Regions from separate parts of the Sinorhizobium sp. NFACC03 genome, predicted to be linked through region 3. Evidence: predicted binding sites of a transcription regulator. Region 3 holds the regulator's gene; each other region holds the start of a gene.
The links. Region 3 encodes PhoB, which activates phosphate uptake and scavenging genes when phosphate is short. Its sites were predicted from a motif close to TGTCATNNANCTGTCAT; they were not measured.

Region 1 (5,181 bases), on a different contig from region 3:
TTCAAGCAGGAAGCCTCAGGCAGCGGCATCAGCCCTGCGGTGCTCGACCGCGCCCTTTCCAGCGTCTCCTACAACAAGGCGACGATCCGCGCCGACCGCGGCCAGAAGAGCTTCAAGCTGTCGCTCGACCAGTTCATGCAGAAGCGCGGCGGTCAGACGATCATTTCCCGCGGCAAGAAGATGAAGCAGCAGAATGCGGCGCTCTTCACCAGCATTGAACGCCGCTTCGGCGTGCCCGCCGGCCCGCTGATCGCTATCTGGGGCATGGAAACAGGCTTTGGCGGCTTCATGGGCAAAGAGCATACGCTCTCGGCGGTTTCGACGCTCGCCTATGACTGCCGCCGCTCGGACTATTTCACCGACCAGCTCTATGCCGCCCTGCAGCTTGTACAGCGCGGTGACCTGAGCCCCGATGCGCGCGGTGCGGCCCACGGCGAGATCGGGCAGACCCAGTTCCTGCCGGCCAACGTCCTGAAATACGGCGTCGATGGCGACGGCAACGGCCACATCGACATGGTTCGCTCCAAGGCCGACGCGCTGGCCTCGACCGCCAACTTCCTGCGCGGTCACGGCTGGCAGCCGGGTGCCGGCTATCAACAAGGCCAGGCGAATTTCGGCGCGATCCAGGGCTGGAACGCGGCAACCGTCTACCAGCAGGCAATCGCCATCATCGGCGCCGAGATCGACGGCCTCTGATCGAACCCAATTCGCGCATCTCTCCGGATGCACGATGCCTTTCGGAAGATTGCAAAGCCCGGATCGTCGATTCGGGCTTTTTTGCTGGTTACATGCCCGGGCGGGAGAAGTCGCCGGTCGCGGGATCCATGATCCAAAGCTCGCCGGTCGAGATGTCGAACCAGGCGCCGTGCAGATGCAGCTTGCCCTTGGCTTCGAGGATCTGAACACAAGGGAAGGTGCGCAGGTTGGCAAGCGAGTTGCGGATCGAGACCCGCTCGAGCGCACGCTGCCGCTCCGCCTGGGTCATGACGTCGTTGCTTTGGATCTGCTCGGCGGCCGGCTTCAGGAGGTTCATCCAGCGACCGATGAAATCGCCCGGCGACAAGGGCTCGGCATCAGGATCGAGCACCGCCTTGATACCGCCGCAGCGGCCATGCCCCATCACGACGATGTCGCTGACGCGGAGCGACTGCACGGCGAACTCAAGCGCGGCCGACGTCGAATGGTAATGGCCATCCGGCTCATAGGGCGGCATGAGATTGGCGACGTTGCGCACGACGAAGAGTTCACCCGGCCCGCTGTCGAAGATCGTTTCCGGCGCCGCCCGCGAATCGCAACAGGCAACAACCATCGTCCTCGGCTTCTGGCCGGTTTCCGCCAGCACCTTGTAGCGCTTCTGCTGTTCGCTGAAGCGGCCATTCATGAAGTTGTGGTAGCCGTTCAGAAGGTGGTCCGGAAAACGCTGTTGCTGCTTGTCCATCGATTACTCCGCTGCTGCTTCGAGCGGGATGAGCGGACTTCCGCCCGCATCACGCCCCGCCATGAATATCATCATGACCTAAAGTTCAATCCACGATGCGACAAGGGCTGCTGCCCATGAACAGTTTCTTCTATTTGCGCCGCATCTGATTCGGATGCACCAGGCGGCGCATCTGCACCATCGCCATCGGCGTCGAAAGGCTCGAAGCGTCCTGCTCGATCGTCAACTCGTCGGCACCGCGTTTGACGCTCCGCGCGATGATCTCGAACACGCTTGCGGTCGCCATCTGCAATGCGCGCTCTTCCGATAGTCCTTCGAGAAGCCGCGCGAGAAACAGGGCAGTCAGCAAGTCTCCGGTGCCATTCGGCGGGTTCTCGACGAGCCGATGTTCGGCGAGCAGCGCGTGATTGCCCGAAAGGAAGAGATTGCCGGTACCGCCGCTCATCATCGGCACCGCTGAGGTCACCAGCACGCGGGCCGGACCGAGGCCGAGGGCGGCATCGAGGATCGCCGTATTGGTTTCCAGCGTCGCGCCGGCGAGCCAGGCGAGCTCGAAGCGGTTCGGCGTCGCCAGGTTGGCGAGCGGCAGCAGCTGGTCACGGATGGCCGTCGCGGTCGCCTCCGGAACATAGAGCCCGCCGGCGTCGCCAATGACGGGATCGCAAGCGTAGATCAGCTTGGGATTACGTTCCCTAAGAGCCGTCACCAACCGCGCGACACCTTCGGCCTGACCGGGCGATCCGAGATAGCCCGAAAGCACGGCGCGCACCTCCCCGACCCAGGGCGCGGCAATGAGATCGTCGATCATCGACTGGAAATCCGCGTCTGAAATGGTGACGCGGGTCGAGCGCCCGTGTCCGGGATGCCAGGGAAGAATGACCGTCGGAAGTGCCCAGACCGGATGCCCCAGCGTCTCCAACGCGAACACCGCGGCCCGGTTGCCGACCTTGCCACGCACGACATGGCTCGAGATGACGATGACGGCGCCGGGCAGGGAGGGCATTTCGGGCATCGACGAGTCCAATCCTTCGGTCTACAAACTCTGATCACCCGACTGTCACCGCCCTGTCAACAGGCGATGGCAGATAGGTCCGGTGGAAGCCGCTGGCGTTTTCGTACTTTTTCATCGATTTTCGAGCAATTTTCGCGAAATCGCCTTCGATTTAAATGGATTTAAGCTGTTTTCACGTGAAATTCTCCAATTTTCGGCTCGATTTTGCCGAATTCGGCGTAAAAAGCGGTCGCCATTAGCCATGGTTCTGATAGGGTTTGGCCTATCATGAGTGGGAGAGACTTCATGGGCGTGAAATACAATCCGAAGCGGGACAGACACATCGACGCAGCAAAGGCGGCCGCCATCAAACTGGGCGTCGACGCGCTGGCGCCGGAGAGCCTCTTCGGTGGGGCCAGCAACGACGACCTCGATCTTTATTCGGCGGACATGCTGGCGCTGATTGCAGCCCATGCGCATCGTGAACTCGCCCGCTGGGATGGCGGCAAGCCGCAGGTTTCGGTCGAAACCGTCGCCGGCGTCGCGCCGGGTGGCACCGAGGTTTCGATCATCGCGATCACCGAACACAACATGCCGTTCCTCTATGATTCGGTCATGGGGGAAATCACCAGCACGCACCGCGATATCCACCTCGCGATCCATCCCATCCTGGTCAAGGAACCGGGCAAGCCGGTAAAACTCTTCGATCCGGAAGAGGCAAGCGATCCGGCGCACCGCGTCAGCCACATCCAGATCCACTTGACGAAGCTGGCGCCCGTCGAAGCCGAGCAGCTCAGCAACCGCATCCGCGACGTGCTGGAGCAGGTACACCAGACGGTACACGACTGGCCGGCGATGACGGCGCTGCTCGACCAGGCCGTGCAGGAACTCGAGGCCTACAACGCCTCGCGCAAGAAGAGCGACCGTGATGAGGCGCTCGCCTTCCTTCGCTGGCTGCGCGACAACAACTTCACCTTTATCGGCATGCGCGAGTATACCTACTCGGGTAAGGGCGGAAAGGCGACGGTCGAGCGCGGCAAGGGCAGGGGCCTCGGCATCCTCTCCAACCCCGACGTGCGCGTTCTGCGCCAGGGCAAGGACGCAGTACTGACCACGCCGGAAATCCTCGCCTTCCTCGACGGCCCCGATTTCCTGATCGTCACCAAGGCCAACGTGAAATCGGTCGTCCATCGCCGCGCCTATATGGACTATATCGGCATCAAGCGCTTCGATGCCGACGGCAATGTCGCCGGCGAGTTGCGCATCGTCGGCCTGTTCACTTCCTCGGCCTATACCCGCCAGGCGGCTGAAATCCCGTTGCTGCGCCACAAGATCGAGAAGATCGTCGACCATTTCGGCTACGACCCGCAGAGCCACTCCGGCAAGATGCTGGACAACACGCTCGAATCCTATCCGCGCGACGACCTCTTCCAGATCGATGTCGGTCTGCTCGCCGCCTTCTGCGAACAGATCAACGAACTCGGCGACCGGCCGCGCATCCGCGTCCTGCCGCGCATCGACCATTTCGACCGCTTCGTCTCGGTCATCGTCTTCGTGCCGCGCGAACAATATGATTCCGACGTACGCGAAAAGATCGGCGACTACCTGAAGACCGCCTATGACGGCCGCGTTTCGGCCTATTACCCGGCCTTCCCCGAAGGCGGTCTGGCGCGCGTGCACTTCATCATAGGCCGCACCAGCGGCAAGACCCCGCGCATTCCGCAGGCCAAGCTTGAAGAGGCCGTTCGCGGCATCGTCACGCGCTGGATCGATCGGTTCGACCTTCTCGCCCGTAAGGACGGCATCGAGCTTGATGTCGACGGCGCCTACCAGTCGTTCTTCACGCCGGCGGAAGCCTATGCCGACCTTGCAGACATTGCCGCCTGCAAGGCGGAAGATCCGATCCGGATCTCGTTCTACAACTATAACCGCCCGGTCAACCGTCCTGACACGGCCGAGCTGAAGATCTTCCATGCCGGCGAGCCCGTGTCGCTGTCGCGCCGCGTGCCGCTGCTGGAAAACCTCGGCTTCCGGGTCATCAGCGAACAGACCTACGACCTCAATGTCGGCAGGCACGGCGAGGACAAGCACCGCGTGGTGCTGCACGACATGGAGCTGATCCATCGCGACGGCCTTGCGCTCAATCTCGAAAAGTCGGGTGCGGCGCTGGAGGAAGCCTTCCTCGCCGCCTGGAACGGCACGATCGAGGACGACAACTTCAACCGGCTGATCCTGCTTGCGGGCCTCAATGCCCGTGAAGTCACAGTGCTGCGCGCCTATTCCCGCTATCTGCGCCAGGCCGGCATCACCTATTCGCAGGGCTATATCGCCGACACGCTGAACAAGTATCCGGCGATCGCAGCCGATATCTTCAAGCTGTTCGTGACCCGGATGGATCCGAAGCTCGAGGAAAAGCCGCGTGCAAAGAAGTGCAGCGCCCTGCTTTCCGCGATCGAGGACGCGCTGTCTGCCGTTCCGAGCCTTGACGAGGACCGCATCCTTCGTCGCTACGTCAACGCGATCGAAGCGACGCTCCGGACCAACTACTTCCAACATGGCGCCGACGGCAAGCCGCGCGCGGTTCTCGCCTTTAAGCTTGACCCGAAGCAGCTCGACGGCCTGCCGGAACCGCGTCCGTTCCGCGAAATCTTCGTCTACGGCACCGAGGTCGAGGGCGTTCACCTGCGCTTCGGCAAGGTCGCCCGTGGCGGCCTGCGCTGGTCTGACCGCGCCCAGGACTACCGCACGGAAG
Region 2 (5,181 bases), on a different contig from region 3:
ACCAGGCGGACGCGGTTGCCGCCGGACGGACGCAGCTCGACCATCTCGGCCTTGCGCTCCGACATCTTCTGCACGACGACGCCGGAATGCTCTTCGTCAACGTCGATGACGACTTCTTCGATCGGCTCGAGCATCTGGCCGTTGTCGTCCTTGTGCATGACGACGCGCGGACGCGACACGGCAAGCTCGAAGCCTTCGCGGCGCATGGTTTCGATCAGAACCGCGAGCTGCAATTCGCCGCGACCGGAGACGAAGAACGAATCCTTTTCCGAAGATTCCTCGATCTTCAGCGCAACGTTGCCTTCGGCTTCCTTGAACAGACGGTCGCGGATGACGCGGCTCGTGACCTTGTCGCCTTCGGTGCCGGCAAGCGGGCTGTCGTTGACGATGAACGACATGGTAACGGTCGGCGGGTCGATCGGCTGTGCCGTCAGCGCTTCCGTGACCGACGGATCGCAGAAGGTGTCGGCGACGGTGCCCTTGGTCAGGCCGGCGATCGCGACGATGTCGCCCGCCTGTGCTTCTTCGATCGGCTGACGCTCGATGCCGCGGAAGGCGAGGATCTTGGAGATACGGCCAGTTTCAAGCAGCTTGCCATCCTGGCCGAGAACCTTGACGGCCTGGTTCGGCTTGACGGAGCCGGAATAAACGCGGCCGGTGATGATGCGGCCAAGGAAGGGGTTGGCTTCGAGAATCGTGCCGATCATGCGGAACGGGCCTTCGGCAACCGTCGGCTCCGGTACGTGCTGCAGCACGAGGTCGAGAAGCGGCGCCATGCCCTGGTCCTTCGGACCTTCCGGGTTGACGTTCATCCAGCCGTCGCGGCCCGAACCGTAGAGGATCGGGAAGTCGAGCTGCTCGTCGGAGGCGTCGAGGTTGGCAAAGAGGTCGAAGACTTCGTTGATGACTTCTTCGTGGCGACCGTCCGGACGGTCGATCTTGTTGATCGCGACGATCGGCTTCAGGCCGACCTTCAGCGCCTTGCCGACGACGAACTTCGTCTGCGGCATCGGACCTTCGGAAGCGTCGACGAGAACGATGGCACCGTCCACCATCGACAGGATGCGCTCGACTTCACCGCCGAAGTCGGCGTGGCCGGGGGTGTCAACGATGTTGATGCGCACGCCCTTCCACTCGACCGAGGTCGCCTTAGCGAGAATGGTGATGCCGCGCTCTTTTTCGATGTCGTTGGAGTCCATGACGCGTTCGGCAACGCGCTGGTTTTCGCGGAACGAGCCCGACTGCTTCAGGAGCTCGTCAACAAGGGTCGTTTTCCCATGGTCAACGTGCGCGATAATCGCGATGTTACGAATGCTCATTTTTCGTCTCGGAGGTTCAGGGCAAGCCCCGATGGGCCACGCCGCTTTTTCAATGGTCGCGCTCATACAGGTTTTTTTGCGATTGCGAAAGGGGGCGCGCGCATCAGTGCCGCGGTCAAATGCCGGTAGGCCATGGGTTTGCAACCGCCAGGGGTCTCGCGTGAGGGGTTTGGAAAGCTGTTAGCCGCGACCAGATTCGTCATGCAATCGCGGCCGGATCGAGCGTCACGCGCCAGAGTTCCTGGTCCTGCCTGTCCATCAGCCGCACGGTCATCTGCTGCGTCTGACCGTTGATATCGACGATGCCGAAGAACTGCAGACCCGCCGATGGCGGCAGGTTACTGTCGATGCCGCCGCCCGACGCCTTGATGAAGCGGACCTCCGGCCCGAAGGTCATGTCGAGTTCCTTCGGCCCATAGGTGCCGGAATGAAGCGGCCCCGACACGAGCTCCCAGAAAGGCGTGAATTCCTTGAAGGCGGCACGCGTGGGATCGTAGTGATGCGCGGCGGTATAATGTACGTCCGCCGTCAGCCAGACGAGGTTGTCGATGCCGTTGTCGCGGATGAAGCGCAGGAGATCGGCAAACTCCGGCTCGCGCCCCGAAGGTAGGCCGTTGTCGCCATTGGCGATGGCGTCGGAGCCGCGCTTATTCGTGTAGTCGTCCCAGACGACGAGCCCGATCGGCATGTCGCAGGCAATCACCTTCCAGACCGAGCGCGAAGCGGCAAGCTCGCGCTTCAGCCAATCCGCCTGCCGCGAGCCGAACAGCGCGCCGCCGCCGTCTTCGCCCTGGTTGGCGCCGCGATAGGAGCGCAGGTCGACGAAGAACACATCTAGCAGCGGCCCATAGCCGACCTTGCGGAAGATGCGGCCGGGCTGCGTCGCGACGTTGCGTATCGGCGTCATCTCGTGGAACGCGCGGGCTGCCCGTTCCGCGTAGACGGCGACGTCCTTTTCCGGATAGCGGGCATCGTCGCGAAGGTCGGTCGAAGCCGACCAGTTGTTCAAGACCTCATGATCGTCCCATTGATAAAAGGTGGGACAGACGGCATTCAGCTGCCGCACATGATCGTCGAGCAGATTGTATTTCCATTGCCCGCGATATTCCTCGAGCGTTCGCGCCACGTCACGCTTTTCATGGGTCACCACCCGGTTCTTCCAGACGCCGCCGTCGCGCAGCTGGATCTCGTCAGGAATAGGATTGTCGGCATAGATCGTATCGCCGGAATGGATGAAAAAATCCGGCTCATGCAGCCGCATGGTCGAATAGGTCTTCATGCCGACATCATCGATTCCCCAGCCCTGGCCGGCGGTATCGCCGGACCAGACGAAGCGGACCGAGCGCTTGCGCAAGGGTGCTGTGCGAAACCGGCCGGTGACCGGTTCGGAGACCCGGTTGACATCATAAAGATCGGTGGCGGTGAACCGGTAGAAGATGTCCTGGTCCGGCAGCAATCCGTCGAGCGAACACTTGATCGCACAATCCGTCTGCGGCGTCGCTGTGAGATCGGCAAGGCGAACCGGATTGGAGAAGCTCTCGGTGGTCGAATACTCGACCGACACCTTCGACGGTCGATCCACCCGCGTCCAGATCATGCCGGAGGACGTATCGACATCGCCCGATTGCACGCCATGTATGAACTCCGGCCGGCCGTAGCCTCTCGCATAGAAGGGTGTCGCAAGACCGGACGAGGCCACGAAGCCCGCGGCACCGGCGGAAAGCAGGAAAGAACGCCGGGAAAGCGTCTTGAGGATATCGGCCAAACGGACCTCCGAATCGGCAGCGCGACCGCGCGTGCCGGACCTTTGGGCATCCGGATGTCAGCGACGTAACAGAGCCATGAAACTATTTGAACAGTTTGGCGACAGTTCGGTGAAGGCCGAGGCCCGCTGGCCCCCAATCCTCACCGTGGAATTCGGCGGCAATGCTGCTATCTAAGGTCATGTTCGTTCGCCCCGCGAATCCGGCCAACAACTTCAGTCTCATGCCGCCCTGGCGGCGACAAATCCGACAGGTCATCCTCGTGCCCCATTCGACCAACACTCCCGCCCGCGACCGCCTGGAACAGATCTTGAGCCGGCTCAACGATCGTCGGCACGAAGAAAAGGCCTTCGTGCGCCTCTATGCCGACAGCGCCCGTGCCGAGGCTGACACCTCCGACCGGCGCCAAAAGACCGGCGCCAGCCTTGGACCACTCGACGGCAAGATCGTCTCGATCAAGGACCTTTTCGATGTCGCGGGCGAACCGACGCTTGCCGGTTCCATCATCCGCCGCGACGCGCCGCCGGCCACGTCAGACGCGTTGGCCGTACAGCGACTGCGCGCCGCCGGCGCTGTCATCATCGGCAAGACGCATATGACCGAATTCGCTTTCACCGCAGTCGGTCTCAATCCGCATTACCCGGCGCCAGGCAACGCGACCGACGAAAACCTGATCCCCGGTGGCTCGTCCTCCGGCGCCGGGGTTTCCGCGGCCGAAGGCACCTGCGACATCGCCATCGGCTCCGATACCGGCGGCTCCATACGCATCCCGGCAGCGCTGAACGGCATCGTCGGCTTCAAACCGACGGCCAGCCGCGTTCCGCTCGATGGTTCCTTTCCGCTGTCGCCGAGCCTCGATTCGCTCGGGCCGCTCGCCCGAACCGTTGCCGATTGCGCGATAACAGACGCCGTGATGGCCGGTGAGCAGCCGATACCGCCTGTCGCCCGCCCGATTGCAGGACTTCGCATCGGTATTCCCCGGGGAAGGCTGCTCGAAGAGCTCTCGCCCGAAATCGCCAATGCCTTTGCCGCAAGCCTCGACCGGCTGGCCAAAGCGGGCGCCGAGATCGTCGACTGTACACTCGATGACTTGATTGAGCGGCTTGCCGAAGCAACGCGAATCGGCTCGATCGCCGGCCTGGAAGCAAGCCGCATCCATGCCGGCTGGCTAAATGACGATGGTGCTCCCGTCGATGACAGGGTCAAGCTCCCGCTTCGCCGCCGCCTCACCGTACCGGATGCAGCCATCTCGGCCCTGTTGGAAACTCGGCGCGCACTCGCCGCCGCCATGGACGAGCGGCTTTCGCCCTTCGATCTCATCGCACTGCCGACGACACCGATCGCCGCCGTGCCGATCGCCAGCGTCGAAACGGACGTGGCGGAATACAACCGCGTCGAGGGACTGCTCCTGCGCAATTGCCAGGTTGCCAACCAGTTCGATCTCAACGCCATCACCCTGCCGATGCCGGGTCTCGTGCGGCCGGCCGGACTGATGCTGATGGGAAGGAATGGAACGGACGCGGCCGTGCTGACGACGGCGCTTTCGGTGGAAGCACTGCTGCGGGAAATTTAAGGTAGCAACCGACCTCCGACGCGGAGGATCCATGCGAGCCGGGTGTCAGTCTCGGCAAGCATTTCCTCTGGTGACGCCGGCCAAGCTCAGTACGCTGGCGGCCGGCACTGTCTCTCAGTGCATCGTCTCGCCGGAAATCTCGTCGCGGAGAATACGGAAGGCGTCTTCAAGCGCTGCGACCAGAGCGTCGGTCAGTTCGTCGCCGTCATTGTTCGCGAGATAGAGGGCGACCATCGAATCCGACGGGTCACGGTAATGTTCGATATCATTTGACATATCATTGTCCTTCATTCGCCGTGTCACATCCCGGCCATTGACGTGACGATAGGCAAAGGGACTTGCGTAAAGCTGGACGCATGAGTCCGAGGATAGGCCCGCGAACAAACACGCCCCCAGCAAATGCTTCTCATCGCTTCGATGCGGGTTCCTACCGAGAATGCCCCGGAAAGGATAGAGGATAGCCGCGCATTTCGCTCGCGCCCGAAGCCCGAGCGCGTTACAGCCGTGCGGACGGAACCGCAGGAAA
Region 3 (5,181 bases):
TGTCTGGTGCCTGCCATCGTACTCGGTTCCTCAAAAAATCCAACCTATGTGCGCCACGCAGCGGCGTGAACGCACGAAGGTCATTCTACCATCCTGGGTCAGTCTTGGCCCTATCGGTCAGGCCGCAGCGTTACCACTTGCCTTCCGCACTGCTTCGGCGGCGCGCTCGATGCGTGCGAGGCCCTCGCGTGCTTCCTCCGCCGTCACCGTCAACGGCGGCAGCAGGCGCAACACGTTGTCGCCGGCCGGCACGGCCAGGAGCTTCTCGGCGCGGATCTCCTTCAGGAGATCCGCCGAGGGGCCCTTTACCTTGATGCCCAGCATCAGGCCATCGCCGCGGATATCTTCGATGATATCGGGATAGCGATCCTTCAGCGAAGCAAGACCCTGGCGGAAGACGAGCGCGACGTCGCGCACATGGGCGAGGAAGCCATCAGCGAGGATGACGTCGAGCACGGCGTTGCCGACGGCCATCGCCAGCGGATTGCCGCCATAGGTCGAGCCATGCGTGCCCGCCACCATGCCGGCGGCCGCCTCTTCCGTCGCCAGGCAAGCGCCGAGCGGGAAGCCGCCACCGATACCCTTGGCAACGGCCATGATATCCGGGCGGATGCCCGTCCACTCATGGGCGAAAAGCTTGCCGGTGCGGCCGACGCCGGTCTGAACCTCGTCGAGGATCAGGAGCAGGCCGAATTCGTCGCAGAGGGCGCGCAGTTCCTGCATGAATTCCTTGGTCGCGGGACGGATGCCGCCCTCGCCCTGGATCGGCTCGATCAGGATCGCGGCGGTCTCCTCGGTGATCGCATTCTTGACGGCTGCGAGGTCGCCGAACGGAACCTGGTAGAACCCTGGGGCCTTTGGCCCGAAACCTTCAATGTACTTTTGCTGACCACCGGCCGCGATCGTCGCGATCGTGCGGCCGTGGAAGGCGCCCTCGAAGGTGATGATGTGAAACTTCTCCGGCTGGCCTTTGGCGAAGTGGTAGCGCCGCGCCGTCTTGATCGCGCATTCCAGCGCTTCCGCACCGGAATTGGTGAAGAAGACCCGATCAGCAAAGGTTACGGCGGCCAGGCGGCGTCCAAGACTTTCCTGACCGGGAACCTCGTAAAGGTTGGAAAGGTGCCAAACCTTCTCGGCCTGCGCCTTCAGCGCCTCGACGAGATGCGGATGCGCATGGCCGAGCGAGTTCACGGCAACGCCGGCAGCGAAGTCGAGATAGCGCGAGCCGTCTTCGGCGATCAGCCAGACGCCCTCTCCTCGCTCGAAACGCAACGGCGCGCGCATGTAGGTATCGTAAAGCGGCGTGGTTGCAGTCATGCGAGGCTCTCCTTCACTCCAATCGGCATCGGTCCCGCTGCTTCATGCGGCCCGATAAAAATCAAAAATGCCGCCTTTCGGCGGCGCAGGCACTATTCCTATTTCGCACTGCAATGTCAACAAAACCAAGCCTTGCAGCGCGGTAACGAGATCCATTTCCCTGCGACGAAAAAATCGGCCGGAAGGGCTTGCAAAAATGCAACGCTGATCGAGCAAGTTGGGGAAAACTACGAATTCGATTCGGCGTGATTCCCCGGACTCTTGCCACGGAGTCCGGCGGTCAGTACGTTAACATTCAATTACTAGACGCATGCGGCGGACCTAGTCACCAAAAGAGTTATCGCGTTTGCAACCTCGAGATTCAACCGGGGTGCGGTGAGGGATTCTGCCATCCCCAACGCTGAGAACGGAGAGTGCAGAAATGAACTGGACTGACGAGCGGGTGGAGAAACTGAAGAAGCTTTGGTCCGAGGGCCTGAGCGCAAGCCAGATCGCGGCACAGCTCGGCGGCGTCAGCCGTAACGCTGTCATCGGCAAGGTTCATCGCCTGAGCCTTCCCGGCCGCGCCAAAGCCGGCGGCAGCACCACTGCGGCAGCCCGCCCGAAGCGGCCGACCTCGGCGCCGCGCGCTCCGAACTACGCCTCGCGCGTTTCGACCCGCACCGTTGCCCGTCCGTCCGGCGCCACCGTCCTCAAGGAAGAGATCGAAGTCGATCTCGTTGCCGAGCAGGATTTCAGCATCCAGACCGACGTGGTCGTGCCGATGTCGCGCCGCCTCGAGCTGACCCAGCTCACCGAACGCACCTGCAAGTGGCCGATCGGCGACCCGCTGAAGGAAGAGTTCCACTTCTGCGGCAACGATTCCCCGGAAGCTTCGCCCTATTGCAGCTTCCATGCGCGGCTTGCCTACCAGCCATCCGCCGAGCGCCGTCGGATGCGCTAAGGATCCGCACAGGACCAAAACGAAAGGGGCCGATCGGCCCCTTTTTCATTGACTTCTGTTTGCCCTTCTCAGCTTTCGAGCGAGTAGCCGGCGCCGCGCACGGTGCGGATGACATCAGGCATGGTCGAGAAGTTCAGCGCCTTGCGCAGGCGGCCGACATGCACGTCGACGGTCCGCTCGTCGACATAGATGTCGTGGCCCCAGACGCCGTCCAGCAACTGCGAGCGCGAGAAGACACGGCCCGGAGAGGACATCAGGAACTCCAGCAGGCGGAACTCCGTCGGCCCCAGGCGAACTTCGCGGCTGCGACGATGGACGCGATGGGTTTCCCGGTCGAGCTCGATGTCGCCGCAGCGCAGCAGCGTCGAGAGAACTTCGGGCTTCGCCCGGCGGAGCATCGCCTTGACGCGGGCCATCAGCTCCGGCGTGGAGAAGGGCTTGACCACATAGTCGTCGGCCCCGGTCGCGAGACCGCGAACGCGCTCGCTTTCCTCGCCGCGCGCCGTCAGCATGATGATCGGCAGCCGCTCCGTCTCCGGGCGCTGGCGCAACCTACGGCAAAGCTCGATGCCGGAGACGCCAGGCAACATCCAGTCGAGGATCAGAAGGTCGGGCAGGCGTTCCTGTAGCCGGATCTCCGCCTCGTCACCCCTGAGGATCGTATCGACGTCGAAGCCTTCAGCTTCCAGATTGTAACGCAGCAGGACGCTCAGCGCCTCTTCGTCTTCGACCACGGCGATTTTTGGCAACATCAGGTAACGTCTCCTTACCGCGAGCGCCGCGCGGGTCCAGCGGACCGGCCGGCACTCAGACACTCTAAATCTGGAGCATCCCCGCCATTTTCAAAGGCGGTGCGAAAAGCCGCATGCTTCAGATGCAGGAATTCGGGGCCGCGACCGAAGCCGCGACCGGATGATACTCATGGGCATGCATTGCGAACGGCGCGTTTGACGCCAGAGCGGGATGAGGAAAAGTGTATGCGGTTGTCCCCCGCATCCCGCTCAAACCTTCTAGTCGTTGACCGAGCCCAACGTCGACGTGTTGTCATCCTTCGGGCGCTCGCCCTCCGGCTGGGCACCCGTCGCCATGTAATAGATCGTCTCGGCGATGTTGGTCGCGTGGTCGCCGATACGCTCGATGTTCTTGGCACAGAACAGAAGATGCGTGCAGGGCGTGATGTTGCGCGGATCTTCCATCATGTAGGTGAGCAGCTCGCGGAACAGCGAGGTGTAGATCGCGTCGATCTCCTCGTCGCGTTCGCGAATGCTATTGGCCTTTTCCGGCGAACGCGAGGCATAGACGTCGAGCACTTCCTTGAGCTGCACCAGAGCGAGTTCGGCGAGATGCTCGAGACCGCGGGCGAGCTTGCGCGGGATGCCCGAACCGGCAACCGCGATCACGCGCTTGGCAGTGTTCTTGCCGAGGTCGCCGACACGCTCCAGGTCGGAGGCGATGCGGATCGACCCCATGATCTCGCGAAGGTCGGCGGCGACCGGCTGGCGCTTGGCGATCGTGACAATCGCCTTCTCGCCGATCTGGCGCTCGGCATCATCGAGAACGGTGTCGTCCGAGATTACCTTTTGCGCCAGCGCCAGGTCGGAATTGACTAGGGCGCGGACGGATTCGGCGACCATCTGCTCGGCGAGACCGCCCATTTCCGAGATGCGGCGCGTCAGGTACTTCAGTTCTTCGTCATAGGCGGACATGATATGCATGGACATGATCGTCGATCCTTACAGGCGCTTTCCAGTGACTGTTGCAGCCGTGATTGGCCTCAGCCGAAGCGGCCCATGATGTAATCCTGGGTGCGCTGGTCATCCGGATTGGTGAACATCTTGTCGGTGTCGTTCTCCTCGACGAGATTGCCGAGGTGGAACATGGCGGTGCGCTGCGACACGCGGGCGGCCTGCTGCATCGAGTGGGTCACGATGACGATCGTGAAGTTCGTGCGCAGTTCGTGGATGAGTTCCTCGACCTTGGCGGTCGCGATCGGGTCGAGTGCCGAGCAGGGCTCGTCCATCAGGATGACTTCCGGGCTGACGGCAACAGCGCGTGCGATGCAAAGGCGCTGCTGCTGACCACCGGAGAGGCCGGTGCCCGGCTCCTGCAGGCGGTCCTTCACCTCGTTCCACAAACCTGCCTTCTGCAGGCTGGTCTCGACCACATCGTCAAAGTCCGCCTTGGTGCGGGCAAGTCCGTGGATGCGCGGACCGTAGGCGACGTTGTCGTAGATCGACTTCGGGAACGGGTTCGGCTTCTGGAAGACCATGCCGACGCGGGCGCGCAGCTCGACCACGTCAATGGTCGGGTCGTAGATGTCGTCCTCATCGAGCGTGATCTTGCCGGTGACGCGGCAGTTCTCGATGGTGTCGTTCATGCGGTTCAGCGTGCGCAGGAAGGTCGACTTGCCGCAGCCCGACGGACCGATCAGCGCCGTTACCGTGTTCTCGCGGATGTTGAGGTTGACGTCGAAAAGCGCCCGCTTCTCGCCGTAGTAGACCGACACATCCTTGCCGATCATCTTGAAGGGAACCGTGTTCATTTTCTGATCCAAGGCTTTCTCGACCGCTGCTTCTGACATGATGTTCATAGTAATTACCTCACTACCAACGGCGCTCAAAGCGACGTCGCAACAGAATGGCGCCAAGGTTCATGACGACGAGGAAGATGAGAAGTATGATGATCGCGCCGGAGGTGCGCTCGACGAAGGCGCGTTCCGCCTCGTTGGCCCACATGTAGATCTGCACCGGCAGCGCTGTCGATGGCTCCATCGGCGAACCGGGATAGTCGACGACGAAGGCGACCATGCCGATCAACAGCAACGGCGCGGTTTCGCCAAGCGCATGGGCAAGGCCGATGATCGTACCGGTCAGAATGCCCGGCATCGCCAGCGGCAGAACGTGGTGGAAGATGGTCTGCAT

Region 1: a site for PhoB is predicted at 2,494-2,510, ahead of BLU35_RS14085 (NAD-glutamate dehydrogenase). Genes of this name have one in related genera too.
Region 2: a site for PhoB is predicted at 3,183-3,199, ahead of BLU35_RS11555 (alkaline phosphatase D family protein). Genes of this name have one in related genera too.

What each region holds. Positions count from the first base shown of each region.
Region 1 covers NZ_FMXF01000009.1:77,489-82,669, forward strand. The annotation lists gene BLU35_RS14070 (lytic murein transglycosylase) at 1-696, shown strand, start outside; gene BLU35_RS14075 (carbonic anhydrase) at 785-1,438, opposite strand; gene pdxY (pyridoxal kinase PdxY) at 1,569-2,450, opposite strand; gene BLU35_RS14085 (NAD-glutamate dehydrogenase) at 2,736-5,181, shown strand, end outside.
Region 2 covers NZ_FMXF01000006.1:114,740-119,920, reverse strand. The annotation lists gene typA (translational GTPase TypA) at 1-1,319, opposite strand, end outside; gene BLU35_RS11555 (alkaline phosphatase D family protein) at 1,519-3,084, opposite strand; gene BLU35_RS11550 (amidase) at 3,306-4,655, shown strand; gene BLU35_RS35605 (hypothetical protein) at 4,770-4,931, opposite strand.
Region 3 covers NZ_FMXF01000001.1:74,576-79,756, reverse strand. The annotation lists gene argF (ornithine carbamoyltransferase) at 1-17, opposite strand, end outside; gene BLU35_RS00375 (aspartate aminotransferase family protein) at 118-1,317, opposite strand; gene BLU35_RS00370 (GcrA family cell cycle regulator) at 1,739-2,260, shown strand; gene phoB (phosphate regulon transcriptional regulator PhoB) at 2,329-3,012, opposite strand; gene phoU (phosphate signaling complex protein PhoU) at 3,271-3,984, opposite strand; gene pstB (phosphate ABC transporter ATP-binding protein PstB) at 4,035-4,850, opposite strand; gene pstA (phosphate ABC transporter permease PstA) at 4,864-5,181, opposite strand, start outside.